3 regions of the Clostridioides sp. LIBA-6622 genome follow, and region 3 is predicted to be linked to each of the others. Evidence: riboswitches for the same ligand, from Rfam matches in the RefSeq annotation. Region 3 holds a riboswitch; each other region holds the start of a gene.
The links. Region 3 has a riboswitch for S-adenosylmethionine ahead of ACTG47_RS07450 (methionine ABC transporter ATP-binding protein). Riboswitches for the same ligand answer to the same signal wherever they lie in the genome.

Region 1 (6,107 bases), 1.4 Mb from region 3:
ATTTGTTTTTCTGCTAACTTGATTTTTTTATCTTCTTCCAAAATATTAATTTCACTATCTAGATCTATTTTCAGGTCTTCGAATTCATACTGTGATAATTTTACTATTTGACTACACACTCCATTTTCAGCTAAATAGTATGGCATAAGATATATAAGATTTTCATTGTTTACTTTCTCTATATGTATTTTTTGATTATAAACTAGCATCATTATGCACTCTTTTATTATCTCTCCATTTAACTCCAATAATTTTTCCGAATCTTGTATTAAAACATATTCTGGTAAGTACGTATGTCCATTGCCTAGAGATTTATTTAAAGTGTATAAAATTCCCTGACAAACTCTATCTTTGGAATTTTTATCTATACCAATTTTATTAGCTATACTATCAGCCACCTTAAATCCAATTCCTCTTATATCTTCAGCAAGTTGATATGGATTTCTATTTATAACTTCTATTGCATTGCTTTTATATTTTTTATATATTTTTAAACAGTAATTTGGTGTTATTCCAAAAGGAGATAGTTCTATTATTATATTTCTCAGTTCCCTATCTTCTTCATAGCTTTTTACTATTTGTTTTATCTTTTTACTCCCTATACCCTCTACTTCTTGCAGTCTTTCTGGTGAATTTTGTATCACATTTAGTGTATCTACACCAAACTTATCAATTATTCTCTTAGCCATTTTTTCACCAATACCATGTATCATTCCAGAAGATAAATAAACATAAATTCCTTCTAAGGATGAGGGTGTCACTGGCATAAAACTATTCACTTCAAACTGAGTACCATAAATTTTATGGTTTACCCATTTACCTTCAACTTCTATACTTTCTCCAATTGCCAAAGTAGGCATACACCCTACAATTACAATTTCATCCTTTTCATTTACTAGATGAGCTATTGTATATCCATTGTCCTCATTTTTAAAGACTATTTCACTTATCATTCCTTCTAATTTTTCCATTTTTATCTCCTAAAAATACTAATACTCGCTCCAGTTAAGTTAGTGTATTTTATATGTTAAACTATGATAGTGCTAGAAAAGTTTTTATATTTTTATACTTAACGTAATTTCCAACTATTATACATTTTATCAGAAACAAAAAAATTGTGCATCCAAAAAATATGGCACCTTAAAAGACAGGTGCCATATTTCAATACCTATTTTATTTTAATTGCTTTATGTGTATCTATAAAGTAAATTTGATAAATTTATTCTAATGCTAACTTATTTCAGATTTGTTTTCCTTATATCCACTGGTCTTAGTAATTCTTCTATAAAGCATACATAGTAAAATTAAAATTCCCATGTAACCTGTATATGGATATAGTGTTCCTACTAGTTTATCAAATGGTAATAGGCCTCCTATACATGCTAATATACTTACTACTATTGTTATCATTCTAAATTTAGGATGGTCATCTTCTACAAATCTGTTAGTTACTGACCATAATAGTGGTACTGCTGTTGTGTATATTCCTAATAAAAGTACTACTGAGAATAAAATACCTATTATTGGAGATATCTTATCAGCTAAGTAAAGTGCTGGTATCTCTTTTGTATATATATTTCCTATGTCTGAAAGTAATGCTAAATTCATCATTATAGCTGCTGCCATAAGGGCTACTCCACCTACTATACCACCCCACACAGCATCTTTCTTATTTACTGCAGAAGAACCCATTCCTGTCAAGAATGTGATTACTATTATTACATTATAACAAGTATAAAGTACACCTGAGAAATACCCACTTGATGTAGCAGTTTTGATATTTAGACTATCAACCATAGCCCCAGCATTTGGTAAAGCATCAATATTGCTACATAAACTAATAGCTCCTACTAAAAGTGTAAATATTATTATTATAGGACCTATATTACCTAGTATCTTAGAAAGTCTTGTTAAACCTAAAGAAACAGTTATTAGGGAAACGATTGCCATACCAATCCTACCTACATATGGATTTAATCCATAGTACTCTGATAGTGTAGCTCCTGCTCCTGCAATCATTATTACTAGTGTTCCAAATAAAAATAATGGTCCAAACCATTCAAAGAATGTACCAAGATATTTTCCACAATATACTTGATAAATCTTTATTGGCTCTTTAAGCTTTAACTCTCTTCCTTTATCTATAACTTCTGCTCCAAACCATGAAAATAATACCATAGATATTATTCCACCTATAATACCAGCATATCCATAAAACGTAAAAAATTGCAATATCTCTTGACCAGTTGCAAATCCAGAACCTATTACAGTAGCTACATAAGCTCCAGCAAAACTTATAACAGTTTTAATATTTACTTTGCCTGACATACACTACTCCCCCCTAATTAAAATAATTTTTTAAGTGTAAGTTTATTAAGATTATATTAGACGTATTATTATGATATTTCAATATATTTTTAATTATTTAACAGTAGTTAACACAATCTTAACCATTATTTAACATATTGACCATAATATGTACTCATTTAGTATAATATTATAAAATAAAATATACTATTCTAATTAAATACTGTTTATTTATTATATGATGAAAAATTAACATTTATTAAAAATATTTAATCTACAATAAAAAAACTGTTAGAAAGTAATCATAGAATTACATTCTAACAGTTTCTTAGTTAAAAATTATTCACCTAAAGCATCTTTTTTTAATTGCTCAACTTTGTCAATTTTTTCCCAAGGTAAATCTATATCAGTTCTACCAAAGTGACCATAAGCAGCAACTTTTTTGTAAAGAGGCTTTCTTAAATCTAAGTCTCTTATTATAGCTCCTGGTCTTAAATCAAAGTGTTTTTCTACTAATTCAACAAGCTTTTCCTCTGAAACTTTGCCTGTCCCAAAAGTATCTATGAATATAGATAATGGTCTAGCTATACCTATAGCATATGCAAGTTCTATCTCACATTTATCTGCAAGACCAGCTGCAACAATATTTTTAGCAACATATCTAGCAGCATAAGCAGCAGATCTATCAACTTTTGTAGGGTCTTTTCCTGAGAAAGCTCCTCCACCATGTCTAGAATATCCACCATAAGTATCTATTATTATTTTTCTTCCTGTAAGACCTGTATCTCCTTGAGGCCCTCCTATAACGAATCTTCCTGTTGGATTTATATAAATTTTAGTTTCTTCATCAAGTAATTCAGCTGGTATAACTGCTTTAATAACATGATTAATTATATCTTCTCTTATTTTATCATTTGATACTGTTTCACAATGTTGAGCTGATATAAGAACCGTATGCACTCTTATAGCTTTATTTCCTTCATATTCAACAGTAACTTGAGTTTTTCCATCTGGTCTTAAATAATCAACTATACCTGTCTTTCTAACTTCTGTAAGTCTTCTTGATAACTTATGAGCTAAAGATATTGGAAGTGGCATTAATTCTGGAGTCTCATTACATGCAAATCCAAACATTATTCCTTGGTCTCCAGCCCCAACCTTTTCTATTTCTTCTTCTATCTCTTCTCCAGTCTTACTTTCTAGACCTTCATCAACTCCCATAGCTATATCTCCAGATTGTTCATCTATAGAAGTTATAACTGCACAAGTATCACAGTCAAATCCATATTTTGCTCTTGTATATCCAATCTCTCTTACTGTTTCTCTTACTAGTTTAGGAATATCTACATAAGCAGATGTACTTATTTCTCCTGCTACTAAAACTAATCCAGTTGTAACTGTAGTTTCACAAGCTACTCTAGATTGTGGGTCTTTTTCTAATAATGCATCTAATATTGAATCTGATATTTGGTCACATATCTTATCAGGATGTCCTTCTGTAACTGATTCTGACGTAAATAAATGTCTTGCCATTTTTATTCCCCCTTATACATTCTTAATTTTTATTATAGGTTTTACCTTATTTTTAATTTTAGAAATTTTACTCAAAATAAAAAACCTCTCCTTTATAAGAAGAGGTTAATAATCGTAATTGCATACTAATTAACTGACCTCATCTTTCAAGACTTTTGTCTTGTAGGAATTAGCACCTTTTCCCATTTGGGTGGTTGCTGGGCTTCACAGGGCCTATCCCTCAGCCGCTCTTGATAAGGTAATCAAGATTTAAGTTTTATTTTACTTTACTAGCTTACTATTTTTTTAAAATTTTGTCAAGATTTTTAGTCACATTTTTCCCATTCCTTTTTTTGTAAGACAAATAAAATATTATCCCTATCTGAAATTTAAAGTTAGGTCTTTTTACTGTCTTTTATTCATATATTTTTTTGAAGGGGGTGTTCCTATTGTATTTAGCTAAAGTAAATTACAGCGATGATGATGTTATACAGATGCTAAGTTCAGTTCTAAAAACTATAATTAATGAAAATACGATTGTTGTTTGCATAGGAACAGACAGGGCTATAGGTGATACGTTAGGCCCTTTAGTTGGAACAATACTTAAGAACAGTAAATTTAAATACCCCGTTTACGGTACACTAGATAACCCTATTCACGCCTTAAATATATATGAGTCTTTAGATACTATAAAAAATACACATATACAAGGTAACTTCTTGGCTATAGATGCTTGCTTGGGGTCGCAGAGTAACATAGGTAATATACAGATTAGAGAAGGACCTATCCTGCCCGGAAAAGGTGTTGGAAAAAAACTACCTCAAATAGGAAATTATTCTATAGTAGGGATTGTAGATAAAATTGATGAAAACAATAGACTTTCATTTAATAATATACGTCTTAGCTTTATATTGGACTTAGCTGAAACAATAGCCTTAGCTTTATTAGTATCCACCTAAGTCCAATGTGAAGTAACTGATAAAATTCTTTATATAAAAAGGTAGATATTTTAGAGTATCTGATAGAATACTCAAAATTATCTACCTTTTTAATTTTGTATTTTTACTTTTCCACTAAAGCGAACATTAATTCCCCTTTACAGACAAGCTCTTCTCCAACATATGCCTTAGCATCTGCCTTAGCTATATTTCTTCTAAGAGTCGTCATTTCAACTTCCATAGTCAATGTATCTCCTGGTCTTACTTCTCTCTTAATTCTAACTTTATCTATACCTGCAAATACACCTAATTTTCCTTTATTTTCTTTTACAGACATCATTGCAACTCCACACACTTGTGCCAAAGCTTCTACTATCAATACTCCTGGCATTAGTGGATATTCTGGAAAATGACCTTGAAAAAAGGGCTCATTCACTGTTACATTTTTTATACCAACAGCTCTTTTTCCAACTTCTAACTCTGTAATCTTGTCCACTAATAAAAATGGATATCTATGTGGTATTAATTTCTTTATTTCATCTATATTTAGCATTCTAAACTCTCCTAATTATTTTCTTCTAAAAGACCCACCTGTTTCAAGTAAATCTATTGAACCCAAAGCTATACCTGTACCTTTTGCAACACAAGATAATGGCTCTTCTGCTATTGTAACAGTTATACCTGTTCTCTGTTCTATTATTTTATCTAATCCATATAATAATGAACCTCCACCAGTCATTATTATACCAACATCTCCTATATCTGCTGCTAATTCAGGAGGTGTTTTCTCTAAAACAGCATGAGTAGCAACTACTATTTGCTCAACACATTCTCTAAGTGCTTCTAGCATTTCTGTTGAATTTATAGTTATAGAACTAGGAAGTCCTGTAATTAAGTTTCTTCCTGTTATCTTCATATATTTTTCTTCTTCTCTCCTAAATGCAGAACCAATTTCAAACTTAATTTTCTCTGCTGTTCTTTCACCTATAAGAAGGTTATGTTGTTTTTTCATATACTTAACTATAGAATCATCAAATCTATCTCCACCAACTTTTATAGATTCACTTACAACAGCTCCCCCTAAAGATATTACAGCTATATCTACAGTTCCTCCACCAATATCTATAATCATATTACCATTAGGTTGAGATATGTCTACTCCAGCTCCTATGGCTGCTGCTATTGGTTCTTCTATGATATATACTTCTCTAGCTCCAGCTTGTCTAGTAGCATCCTCTACTGCTCTTTTTTCTACTTCTGTAACACCAGTTGGCACACATACCATAATTCTTGGCATGAAGAATCTTCCAAATCCTTTTTTATCAACTATCTTATCTATAAAAGATTTTA
Region 2 (6,107 bases), 370 kb from region 3:
ACCGATTTACTATAATTATTTCTTTTTACATCTTCCAAAAGTCTATCGATTTCATGTTCTGACTTTGCATTTACAAAAATTGCTAATTCTTCATCATCTATAATGTCATAGCTATCTACATATTTATCTAGACATTTTAAAATTCCATCTTTATTATACCCATCAAATCTAACTACAGCACTACATTCATCTTCTATAAGTCCACTTAAATCCAATCTACCTTTTGAGAAAGATTTTATATTTGCATTTCTTTTATCTATTACATCTATAATGTCAGCATAAACAGCACTACCTGTTGCACCTCTTCCAGCTCCCTTACCTACAAAAGAAAGCTCACCTACTGAATCACCTACTAAAATTACTACATTAAACTCATTATCTATCTTTGAAAGCATATTATCATTATCAACTAATGCTGGCCTAACAAATCCACTTACTTCTCCTGATTCATACTTACTTCTAGCAACTAACTTTATCTTACAATTTAATTTTTTTGCATATTCTATGTCTTTTTCATCTATTGAAGTTATTCCTTCTAATAATAAATCTTTCCAATATACTATTTTTCCATAAGATAAAGTAGATAATATAGATAATTTTCTAGCACTATCATATCCTAAAACATCTGCATCTGGGTTAACTTCTGCAAATCCCAATTCTTGTGCTTGTTTTAAAGCTACATCATATGGTAAATTTTCATCATACATCTTCGATAATATAAAATTACAAGTTCCATTCAAGATAGCATTTATACTCTTTATATTGTTACCTTCTAAAGATTCTATCAATGGCTTTAGAACTGGAATACCACCTGCCACAGATGCCTCAAATTTTATACTAACATCATTTAAGTTAGCTAATTCTATAAGGTCACTACCTCTCTCTGCAAGTAAGTCTTTATTGGCTGTTACTACATGTATCTTTTTATTTAACGCTCTTGTTACATAATCAAAAGCTGGATTCAATCCTCCAATTAATTCAACCAGTGTATCAATATCCTTATCAAATATATCTTCTATATTTGTTGTTATCTTGTCAAAATACTTCTTAGACTTATGTTTCTCTTTATTTTTAACTAAAATTCCAACTATTTCTATGTCTCTTTTTGAATTATTATTTTCTATTAAATCAATTAATCCGCTTCCTACTGTTCCATATCCTAATATTGCTATCTTCACTGTTACATACCCCCATCATTTTGATTATATTAAATTATTTATATGTATAAATATCCTAATTAAAAAAGCTTGAGTATAAACTCAAGCCATATGACGGGTTTATACTCATCTTTCAGCATAACTGCTGCAGGATTTAGCACCAATGTATAATAAAATATACTGGTTGCCGGGCTTCATAGGGCCAGTCCCTCTGCCTCTCTTGATAAGATTGCTAATTTAAATTTATGTTTAATAGTATAATACAACTTCTATCAATTGTCACTATTTTTTTTACTTATTTTACTAAAAGTATATAGGCTATTATCTAACCGCTCTTTTAGTTGGTTTCCCTTTTTTTGTAACATTATTATTTTTAATCTTTGCTTTTGCCTGTTCATGTCCTGGGAATAGTATCTTAGGTTCCTCAACATTTCTTTTATAAATAGTAAATTTAAAACCAATAGCTTGCACAAATTCAGCTCTTAGAGCTTCACATACTGCATTAGCAGTTTCTTTAGCATCAAGCCCTGCATTTTCCAGTATAGTAACCTTTACTAATTCTCTAACTCTTAACATATCATCTAATTGCTCTAAGAAACTTTCTGTGACACCTTCTTTACCAATTTGTGTAGTAGGTTTTAAAGTATTTGCCAAAGATCTTAAATACGCTCTTTGTTTTCCTTTTAACATATTTTCACCTCTATAATTCTATACTAAAATTAATTGTAAAATTCAAATTCCAATTCGTAAATTCTAACTATATCTCCATCCTCTATTCCCATCTCTCTAAGTCTGTCAAACACGCCTTGACCTTCCATAGCTTTTTGGAAATATTGAAGAGATTCCATATCATCAAAATTTACAGAATACATTATTCTTCTAAGTGCTTTACCTGTAACTACATACACTCCATCTTCAATATCTATACTCAATTCTTCTTCAGTACCAATATCAAGCTCTGGTCTGTACATTTCTTCTTCTGAAACTAATTCTATATCTTCTACTTCTTTTAGAAGTTTAGATACATAAGTTATTACATCATCTATTCCTTCACGAGTTGCAGCAGACATTTTAAAAACTGTATATCCTCTGCCCTCTAATTCATTCTTAAATGTCTCAAACTTGCTTTCATCTTCTAATATATCAAATTTATTTGCAACTACAATTTGTGGTCTCTTTGAAAGCTTTTCATTGTACAATCTAAGTTCATCATTTATCTTATCAAAATCTTCAATAGGGTCTCTGCCCTCTAATCCAGATATATCTACAATATGTATCAATACCTTAGTTCTCTCTACATGTCTTAAAAACTCATGGCCTAATCCTATCCCTTCAGAAGCACCTTCTATAATTCCAGGTATGTCTGCAAGTACAAAACTATCTCCAAACTTAGTTTGAACAACACCTAAATTTGGTGTCAATGTTGTAAAGTGATAGTTTGCAATTTTTGGTTTTGCCTTAGTTACTACTGATAGAAATGTTGATTTACCTACATTAGGAAATCCTAAAAGCCCTACATCTGCTATCATTTTAAGTTCAAGAGTTACCCATCTTTCTTCTCCATCTGTACCAGACTTTGCAAAAGCTGGAGCTTGTCTTACTGCATTGGCAAAGTGTTGATTTCCTTTACCACCTATACCACCTTTTGCAACTACAGCTATATCTCCTTCTTTCTTTAAATCTGCTAATACAAGACCTGTAGCCTCATCTCTTATTACTGTGCCTGCTGGTACTTTTAATACTAAATTTTCTCCATTTTTACCAGCTCTTTTACCTTTGCTTCCGTCGCCACCATTTTGAGCTTGATATTTTTTTTGGTACTTAAAGTCCATTAGAGTTCTAAGACCTAAATCAACTTCAAATATGATGCTTGCTCCACGACCACCATCTCCGCCATCTGGTCCACCAGCTGGAACGTATTTTTCTCTTCTAAATGCTACCGAACCATTTCCACCATTTCCAGCCCTAACAAATATTCTTGCCTTATCTATAAACAAATTCTTCACCTACTTAATTAAAAACTTTTAATTAGCATTACCAAAAACACTATTATAAATTCATCAGTACTATAAGAAAAAGGAGTGCCTCAACACTCCTTTTATGTATATTACTCAGCTATTGCTACTGGATATATACTAACTTTTTTTCTCTTCTTGTCTTTTCTTTCGAATTTAACAGTACCATCAACTAATGCAAATAAAGTATCATCGCTACCTTTTCCAACATTAGTTCCTGGATGTATTTTAGTTCCTCTTTGTCTAACTATTATACTTCCAGCAGTTACTAATTGACCATCAAATCTTTTAACACCTAATCTTTTAGATATAGAATCTCTCCCATTTTTAGAAGAACCTACCCCTTTTTTAGATGCTAATAATTGTAAATTCATGTTTAACATATGGAGTCACCCCCTACTTTTTTAAAATTTTTATATTTTTTGGGTATTCCCGTTTAATTTCTTCAACCGCTAATTGAAAGTGATTTAGTAATAATTGTGCATCTTTTATATGTATATCTTTAACTATACATTCTATATGACCTTCTTCTCCTATTACTTTTTCAAATTCAATCTTTTGTAATTTGTCTAAAGAATTTATAACTGCAATAGCATTAGATGTAACTGCAGCACACACTATATCATAGCCTATTTCAGCAAAATCAGCATGTCCCTTTAAACAAAAACCTTGTATCAAGAAATCATCATTATAATAATACTTTACTTTTATCATAACTTGACCAACAACTAAGCGTTTATTTTTTCTACAACTATCTTAGTATATGATTGACGATGTCCTTGTTTTCTTCTGTAATCTTTTTTTGCTTTATACTTGAAAACAATAACTTTCTTAGCTTTACCTTGTTCAACAACTTTAGCTTGAACAGATGCTCCTTCTACTACTGGAGAACCTAATTTTAATTCTCCATCTTTAGAGCAAGCTAATACTTCGTTTAAAGTAACAACATCACCTGCGTTAGCTTCTAATTTTTCAACGAATAATACATCACCTTCAGAAACTTTATATTGCTTCCCACCAGTCTTTACTATAGCGTACATTAAATACACCTCCTCGGCCTCAAACTCGCCAGTACAAGGTACTTCATTGGAAGATTTAAACCTTTACTGTGCGGCATTACAATTATTAATTATAAAATATTTACATTTTATTGTCAACTATTTTATCGAAAATAACATTGGTTTTATTGTGTTTTAATGTACAATTTGCAGTTAAAGAAATCTTTATATTATATTTTTCACCAATTTTATCAATTATATCCATATAATATTCTTTTATTTGTTCAAAAATTAAATCATTAAACTCTATTATTATGTTTTTGTAGACTGTATGCTCACTTATTCTCATAATTTCTTTTTCAATGCCATCTACCATATGATGTATAGATTTTATCATTTGTGCACCATCACAACATGGACAAGACATTAAATAATATTTATCAATAGACTCTTTTTCCCTACGCCTTGCAACTTCTACTAAACCAAGCTTCGTCATACCTAACACTTCCGCTTTTCTTTTATCTTTATTAAATTCTTCCTCTAATATGTGTAAAACTTCATTTTGATGCTTCTTTTTATGCATATCAATAAAATCAATTATTATTATTCCAGCTATATCTCTAATTCTAAGCTGTCTTACAATTTCTTTTGCAGCTTCAATATTAGTTTTGTAAACAGTCTCATCAAGTTTGCCAGTTCCAACAAACTTACCTGTATTTACATCTATAACTGTAAGAGCTTCTGTCTTTTCTATTACTAGATAACCTCCACTCTTTAACCATACCTTTTTATTTAATAACTTTTCTATTTGGGATTCTATTCTGTATAAATCAAATACATCCCTATTTTCTTCAAGACATAGTTTATCAACATACGTATTGTCTATTCCTTTTAAAATAGACTTGAGTTCACAATATCTATCATAACTATTAATAATTATAGATTCAATATCATCATTTACATTATCTTTTACATATTTGGTTGCAAAGTCTAAAGATTTATATAATAATTTTGGTCCTATACCAAGTTTATATTCTTTTAAAATATTTTCATATTGTAATTTTAACTCTTCTATATCTTTTTTTATTTCATCATGAGTACAACCTTGAGCTTCAGTTCTTATTATGAGTCCTAAATTTTCTTTATTCACTGCTTTAGTAATTTTTTTTAGTCTAAATCTTTCTTTTTCATCAATAATTTTATTTGATATTGTAGTTCTATCATTAGAAGGTATATAGACAATATACCTTCCCGAAATACTAATTTCAGTGTTTAATTTTGCACCTTTAGTTCCTATCTCTTCTTTATTTACTTGAACTAAAATATCTTGACCAGATTTTATAGTACTTCCTTTTTTCAATTGTAAATAAGCAAGTTTTTTAAAGCCAATATCTACAAAACAAGCTTCTATCCCTGGTATAACTTTTTTTACAATTCCACGATATATATTTGATACAGTCTTTTTATTTAAATTATCTTCAACAAAAAGCTCTGTTAATCTTTCATCTTCAAGTATTGCTGTTTTCTGAGACCCTACTAAGGACTCAATAACTATCTTCTTCACAACTTCACCTCTCGAGCCTACATAGGAGTCACTAATTCCCCATCTTCTAATACATATAAATCTCTTCTCAATATATCAACATCTAATGGGTCAATATTCAATTCAAACATTTCTAATATTTTTGGAATAAGTATATTAGTATTTAAATTAGTCTTTGAACCTGTAGCTATAGTAGCAGTAAGAGTAATATGTTCATCTTCTAAATTTAAAACATCAAAAGTTCTTATCATAGGTCTTATGTCAACTTCAACCATCTTACCTTTTTTATTCTTCTTTGTTATAATTATCTCTTTATTATTCATAAAATCAATTACTTTTCTTTTTACAAACTCTTTAGTTAGAGGTCTCTTCAATTCTATATTAAACAGATATT
Region 3 (6,107 bases):
TAATCAAAAATACCCCATTAGCTAGTATATAGACCTTATTCTTGCTTAAAGTTCCCTTAGATTCCATATTCCCCACCACTTCTTCATTTTTATATAGTTTTACCTATAAATATGTTACCACAATTCTTCCAAAAAATTTGTCACTTTCTAGTTATAAAAAAAAATGAGTAAATATTTTTAATTTTACTCATTTTATAGATTTTGTATATTCAATTTAAAAAGCTGGAACTATACTTCCTTTATATTCGTCTTGTATAAATTTTTTAACTTCTTTACTGTTCATAGCTTCTGATAAAGCTTTCATCTTATCACTGTCTTTATTATCTTCTCTACAAGCTATTATATTCACATATGGAGAATCATTTGACTCTATTACTATAGCATCCTTAGTAGGATTTAAGTTAGCTGTTAAAGCGTAATTGGAATTTATAACTGCTCCATCAACATCTTTTAATACTGTTGGTAATTGCTCTGCATTCATTTCTTTTATTTGTATATTTTTAGGATTTTTAGTTATATCTTTTTTAGTTATAAGTTCTCCATCTTTTACTTCGATTAATTTATGTTTTGCTAATAATTTAAGTGCTCTAGCTCCATTAGTTGCATCATTTGGTACTGCTATAACTGCTCCATCTTTTATTTCATCTAATGACTTAACTTTTTCTGAATAGAATCCCATTGGCTCTATATGGACTTTAGATGTATACGTAAGTTTATATCCTTTCTCTTTCACAGTTTCCTCTAAAAACGGAATATGTTGAAAGAAGTTAGCATCCAAAGAACCTTCATCTAAAGCTGTGTTTGGAAGTACATAGTCATCAAATATTTTTACTTCTAAATCATATCCTTTTTCTTTTAATAAAGGTTTTGCTACTTCCAATATCTTTGCATGTGGATTTGATGAAGCCCCTACTAGTATTTTCTTATCCTCTTTGTTTGAACAACCAACTGCTGATATTGCTATTGCTGACACCAATGCTACTGATAATAATTTTTTTAATTTCATTTTTTGCTCCCCCTCTTTAAAATATTTATGATTAAATTATTTTAGTTTCTTGTAAGCTAGATTTCCTATACCTTGTATTATCTGAACTAATATTACAAGTGCTATTACTGTATACACCATTACTGCTGTATCGAATCTTTGATATCCATAGATAAGCGCTACATTACCTAATCCTCCAGCTCCGACTGCACCTGCCATAGCTGTATAACCAAGTATAGATATTATTGATAATGTAATCCCAGATACTATTGAAGGCATAGCTTCCTTTATCATAACTTTAAATACTATTTGTCTCTTTGTAGCCCCAAAAGACCTTGCAGCTTCTATCAATCCCTTGTCAACTTCATTTAGTGAACTTTCTATGATTCTAGCGATAAATGGCGCTGCACCAATAGTTATTGGTACTATTGCAGCAGTTTCCCCTATACTTGTTCCAACTATTAATCTAGTTATTGGAATCATTGCAACTATAAGTATCATAAATGGGAAACTTCTAAATATATTTACTATAAACCCTAAAACACTATTTATTGTGCTATTTGGTTTTAATCCATCTGGTTTTGTGACTACTAATATGATTGCTAATATAAATCCTAATATTGTTGCTACTATAGTTGGTACTATAACCATATACAAAGTTTGTAACAATGCACTTGGAAATAGTGTTGTTAAAAAGTCGATTAAACTATTCATTTATCATTTCCTCCCATCTTATGCCTTTACTAGTTAGATATTGTTTTACTTGTTCTCCACTTTTATCTGAAACATTTATGATAAGTGAACCTAAAATATCTTCTTTAAATTGTTCTAATTTACCAAATATTATAGATACATCTATATTCAGTTCTCTTGCCATAGTCGTTATAATAGCGTCATTAGAAATATCTTTAGGGAATAGTATCTTTATATTTGTTCCTTTTGGTAAAATTATACTTTCTTCACCTATTAATTTTCTAAGTCCCTTAGTATTTCTTAAGAAAATCTCTTCTGTATCTCCTACCTCTAGTACTTCTCCATTTTCCATTATTGCTACTCTTCCACAAATCTGTTTTATAACTTCCATTTGATGAGTTACAACAATTATTGTTATTCCTAATTTTTTATTTATATCTTCAAGTAATGAAAGAATTGATTTTGTAGTATTTGGGTCTAATGCTGAAGTTGCCTCATCACAAAGAAGTACTTGTGGATTTAGTGCTAAGGCTCTGGCAATTGCAACTCTTTGTTTTTGGCCACCACTTAAATTTCTAGGTTTATCATTTTTCTTCTCAGATATTCCAACCACTTCTAATAACTCTAAAACTCTTTTCTTTATCTCTGATTTTGTATATCCAAAACATTCCAATGGTAATGCTACATTATCAAATACAGTTCTTCTCTCAAGTAATGAAAAGTGTTGAAAAATCATACCTAACTCTTTTCTTAAATCTCTCATTTGCTTTTCATTTAATGACTTTACTTCTTTATCAGAAACAAGTACATTACCTTCTTGATATTCTTCTAAGCCATTTATACATCTAAGTAGTGTTGATTTTCCTGCACCACTATGACCTATTATTCCAAAAATTTCTCCAGATTCTATCTCAATACTTACATCTTTAAGCACTTGAATCTTTCCATAATACTTATTAACATTTTTTATGCTAATCATAAAATTTCCTCCCTATATTATGCTCAGTTTTTATGTTTATCCTCGCTTATGTATTTTATATATAACTAAATAAAAGCCTGAGTATAAACTCAGGCTTAGAAAGCTATTTATACTCATCTATCAACTATATTAGTTGCAGGATTTAGCACCAATGTATATAAAATATACTGGTTGCCGGGTTTCAAAGGGCCAGTCCCTCCACCACTCTTGATAAGACGTTATTTAATTTAAAATTTAATTTGATTATCATTTGTTGCTATGTTATATATGATATATTCATTAATAATATTTGTCAATAAATTTATTTAAATTTCTTATTTTTTATTAGTTTTAGCAAAAATAAATAATTATTTTTTATTGATTTTATATCATCTAAACCTTTGTATTTTTAATGGTTGTATAATATTATATAACCATTAAATTATCATTAATATAAAAAATATATTACATGATAGTAAACTATCCATATCTCCTATAAATAAAGTAAAAACATAAAAAACTAACCACTAAATAAATTATAATCTTAATTTCTTTAATTTTTTAGAGTTGACAATTCAAATAGAAGAAGCTATTATTTTTATAAATGAACAATTCATTCATAAGGAGGTGAAACACTTGGACCAACGTATTAAAGACATATCTGATGCTGCCACAACTTTATTCATTAAGCAAGGGTATACAAAAACTCAGATTAACCACATAGCAAAAGCAGTAGGCGTTTCTGTAGGTACAATTTATCTTAACTTTGCAGGTAAAAAGGAAATTATGCACTTTATCCTTAAATGTACAATAGAACCTGATTTCATTAATAATAGTTTTTCAAAACCAATTACAAATGATTTGTTTATTGGATTAGAAAATCAGATTATTGATATTTTTAAAAAATCTGGAGACACTTTTGCTTCACATCTTAAGAATAATCTTATAGGTTATAGCTTTGAAGAATTTATATCTGATTCATTTGATATTCTTTCTCAATATGCTGTTGGGTGTTTGTTTATAGAAAAAAATCAATTTGATTTTAAAAGACTATCAGAGTATTATATAACCTATCGCAAACAGTTTCTTGATACTATGACACATTATATGACTGAGTTTATTACAAGAGGAATTGTTCGTCAGTTAGAACATATTGAACTATCTACTACACTTATAATCGAAATTTTATCTTGGTGGGCTATGGACATTCACTATACTTCTTTTCAAACACAAGATATTTCATCGGATTTGGCAAAACAGATTTGTATGGATAACATTATAACTGCATACAAAAAATAAAATTGGTAGGTCTCTATGACCTCTAATTTTTACATTTATTATGAATGAACTATTCATTTACTACAAAGGAGATGTAAAATAATATGAAACTTAAAAAACAAATTACGATTTGTATTGCTATGGCAACATGTATGTTAACTTTTACTGGATGCTCTCATTCACAAACTTCTTCACTGGCAAACGAACTTCATTTTTCTTTGGATGATATATTAAACTTGACCATTTCATATGATGAAGAAAAAATAGCATTTTTTGAAAGTGAAAGTGATGAACTAATTATCAAGGAGTATATGACAACCAATAAAAATAGTTACCATGCAAAAATAAATCAAGACAGTAACAGCATCAAAATCAGTGAGGGGGGTAAGCCTCTTTTCAAAGGTAGTTTTTCACGTTATATTGAAGTTTACTTGCCTACATCTTACCATGAAAATTTAACTGTCACGACAACTGATGGAAATATTGATTTTTCAAATATTGATATTCTCTTATCATCACTGCATTCTGACAGTACAACTGGAACTATTCATTTTAATGTAGCAAAAGCCAAAGATATCTATCTATCTTCTACAAGTGGCACATTAAAGCTAGGAGATTTAAAAGCAAATCAAATTAAAATAGAAACAACCAGTGGTAATGTAACTTGTGACAAAATAGATGGAAATGTTACATATACTTCCACTAGTGGAAATGCTAATATAAAATCTGCTGTTGGTTCAGGAAATTATAGAACCAATAATTCTGGAAATCTAAATATCAAATATGCTAAAGTGACTGATAATCTTTCATTCTTTAATAAAAATGATGACATTAATATTATACTTCCTAAAGATTTAGAGTTTGAGTTTATAGCAACAACAAAAAATGGCTTGATTTCAACTAATTTTAAAAAATATATTACACTTGAGAAAAGAATAGCAAAAGGTATAATTGGTAGTCATCCTGATATAACAATCAATGTCGAAACTAATAATGGAAATATTAATGTGACAAGATAATAATATTTATATCTTTTTTATGAAAAACACCATACTTCTTATTAGGTATAATATTAATCTATTACTATTATTTAAAAATTTGAATATTCAACTTAATTATTAAAGCATGATTAATATGAAAAAATATGAAGCCCAATAAAGATAATCTCTTTAGGGCTTCTATATATTTTAAAACTTTTTTATTTTCTAACTAGGTATTTACTCTATTATTTTTTATTATTTCCTGTTATTCCCAGTCTATCATTCATATCTTTTATCATTTTTCTAAAACCACTACCTATATCATTTCCAACATCTTCTGTTCCATGAACTAACTTCATAAAGTCATTTTGACCTTTTTTCATATCTTCATCAGATACATTATCTAATTTTTTTATTCTCTCATCTATATCTTTTATTAATCTTTCACCTTCAGTTATTAGTTCATCATTCATTTTCTTTAACTCTGTATCTTCTGTTTTACCATCTTTTTTAAGAGATGTTACAAATGATTGTATTTTATCTCTACTATCTTTATATGCAGCTTTTACATCACTCAAGTATTTTTCATTTCCTGGATATTCTTTATCCTTAAACTGGTTATTTATACTTTCTGGTGTATCATAAATAGAATATCTATTTAAACCTGCTATATAATCGTTATAACTTGTTGAATAATAATTCATATAACCTTCATTATTATTTACTGATTCATTGGGATTTTTTCCTGCATTTTCACTTGGCTCTTCTGTTTTTTTAGTACATGCAGTCATTCCTATAGCTAATACTAACGCTAGTCCTACAAATAAAGTTCTTTTTAATTTCATTTTTATTATCCTCCTAGATGTTTTGTATTACAAAAAATTTTAATATATTTCTTTCTTAATTTAGTATTTCTATATTTTTATTTTTTATTTACTAAAATTAAACAAGATATAATTTATTTTTTGGGAAATTATAATAAATAAGTAACTAAATAAAAAAAATATAAATTTATTATTGATATTGATTATCATTCATAGTATAATCTAATTAATTGATATTAGTTTTCATTTGAAGGAGGTTATCTTTTATGTCTTGTTGTAATTCACAATTTTGTTGTAAAAATAAAATTGACTCATCATATATAAAATGGCTTTTAGAGGTTTTAGGTCCGGTTTTTTTAGGCTCTAAGCCTGCTGAAATAATAAATATT

Region 1: linked by a shared signal. The riboswitch ahead of metK (methionine adenosyltransferase) and the one ahead of ACTG47_RS07450 (methionine ABC transporter ATP-binding protein) in region 3 are both predicted to bind S-adenosylmethionine.
Region 2: linked by a shared signal. The riboswitch ahead of ACTG47_RS05740 (homoserine dehydrogenase) and the one ahead of ACTG47_RS07450 (methionine ABC transporter ATP-binding protein) in region 3 are both predicted to bind S-adenosylmethionine.

The regions. Positions count from the first base shown of each region.
Region 1 is NZ_CP196998.1:177,182-183,288, reverse strand. Features, by position in the region: gene recD2 (SF1B family DNA helicase RecD2) at 1-971, opposite strand, end outside; gene ACTG47_RS01215 (YkvI family membrane protein) at 1,231-2,328, opposite strand; gene metK (methionine adenosyltransferase) at 2,647-3,840, opposite strand; SAM riboswitch class I at 3,977-4,080, opposite strand; gene yyaC (spore protease YyaC) at 4,269-4,778, shown strand; gene fabZ (3-hydroxyacyl-ACP dehydratase FabZ) at 4,882-5,310, opposite strand; gene mreB (rod shape-determining protein MreB) at 5,326-6,107, opposite strand, start outside.
Region 2 is NZ_CP196998.1:1,187,716-1,193,822, reverse strand. Features, by position in the region: gene ACTG47_RS05740 (homoserine dehydrogenase) at 1-1,178, opposite strand, end outside; SAM riboswitch class I at 1,281-1,387, opposite strand; gene ACTG47_RS05735 (YhbY family RNA-binding protein) at 1,479-1,847, opposite strand; gene obgE (GTPase ObgE) at 1,877-3,154, opposite strand; gene rpmA (50S ribosomal protein L27) at 3,265-3,555, opposite strand; gene ACTG47_RS05720 (ribosomal-processing cysteine protease Prp) at 3,569-3,886, opposite strand; gene rplU (50S ribosomal protein L21) at 3,901-4,212, opposite strand; gene ACTG47_RS05710 (Rne/Rng family ribonuclease) at 4,313-5,734, opposite strand; gene ACTG47_RS05705 (TIGR03936 family radical SAM-associated protein) at 5,752-6,107, opposite strand, start outside.
Region 3 is NZ_CP196998.1:1,554,511-1,560,617, reverse strand. Features, by position in the region: gene ACTG47_RS07465 (sensor histidine kinase) at 1-67, opposite strand, end outside; gene ACTG47_RS07460 (MetQ/NlpA family ABC transporter substrate-binding protein) at 215-1,006, opposite strand; gene ACTG47_RS07455 (methionine ABC transporter permease) at 1,043-1,699, opposite strand; gene ACTG47_RS07450 (methionine ABC transporter ATP-binding protein) at 1,692-2,657, opposite strand; SAM riboswitch class I at 2,768-2,874, opposite strand; gene ACTG47_RS07445 (TetR/AcrR family transcriptional regulator) at 3,273-3,935, shown strand; gene ACTG47_RS07440 (DUF4097 family beta strand repeat-containing protein) at 4,019-4,933, shown strand; gene ACTG47_RS07435 (hypothetical protein) at 5,140-5,739, opposite strand; gene ACTG47_RS07430 (DUF3793 family protein) at 5,985-6,107, shown strand, end outside.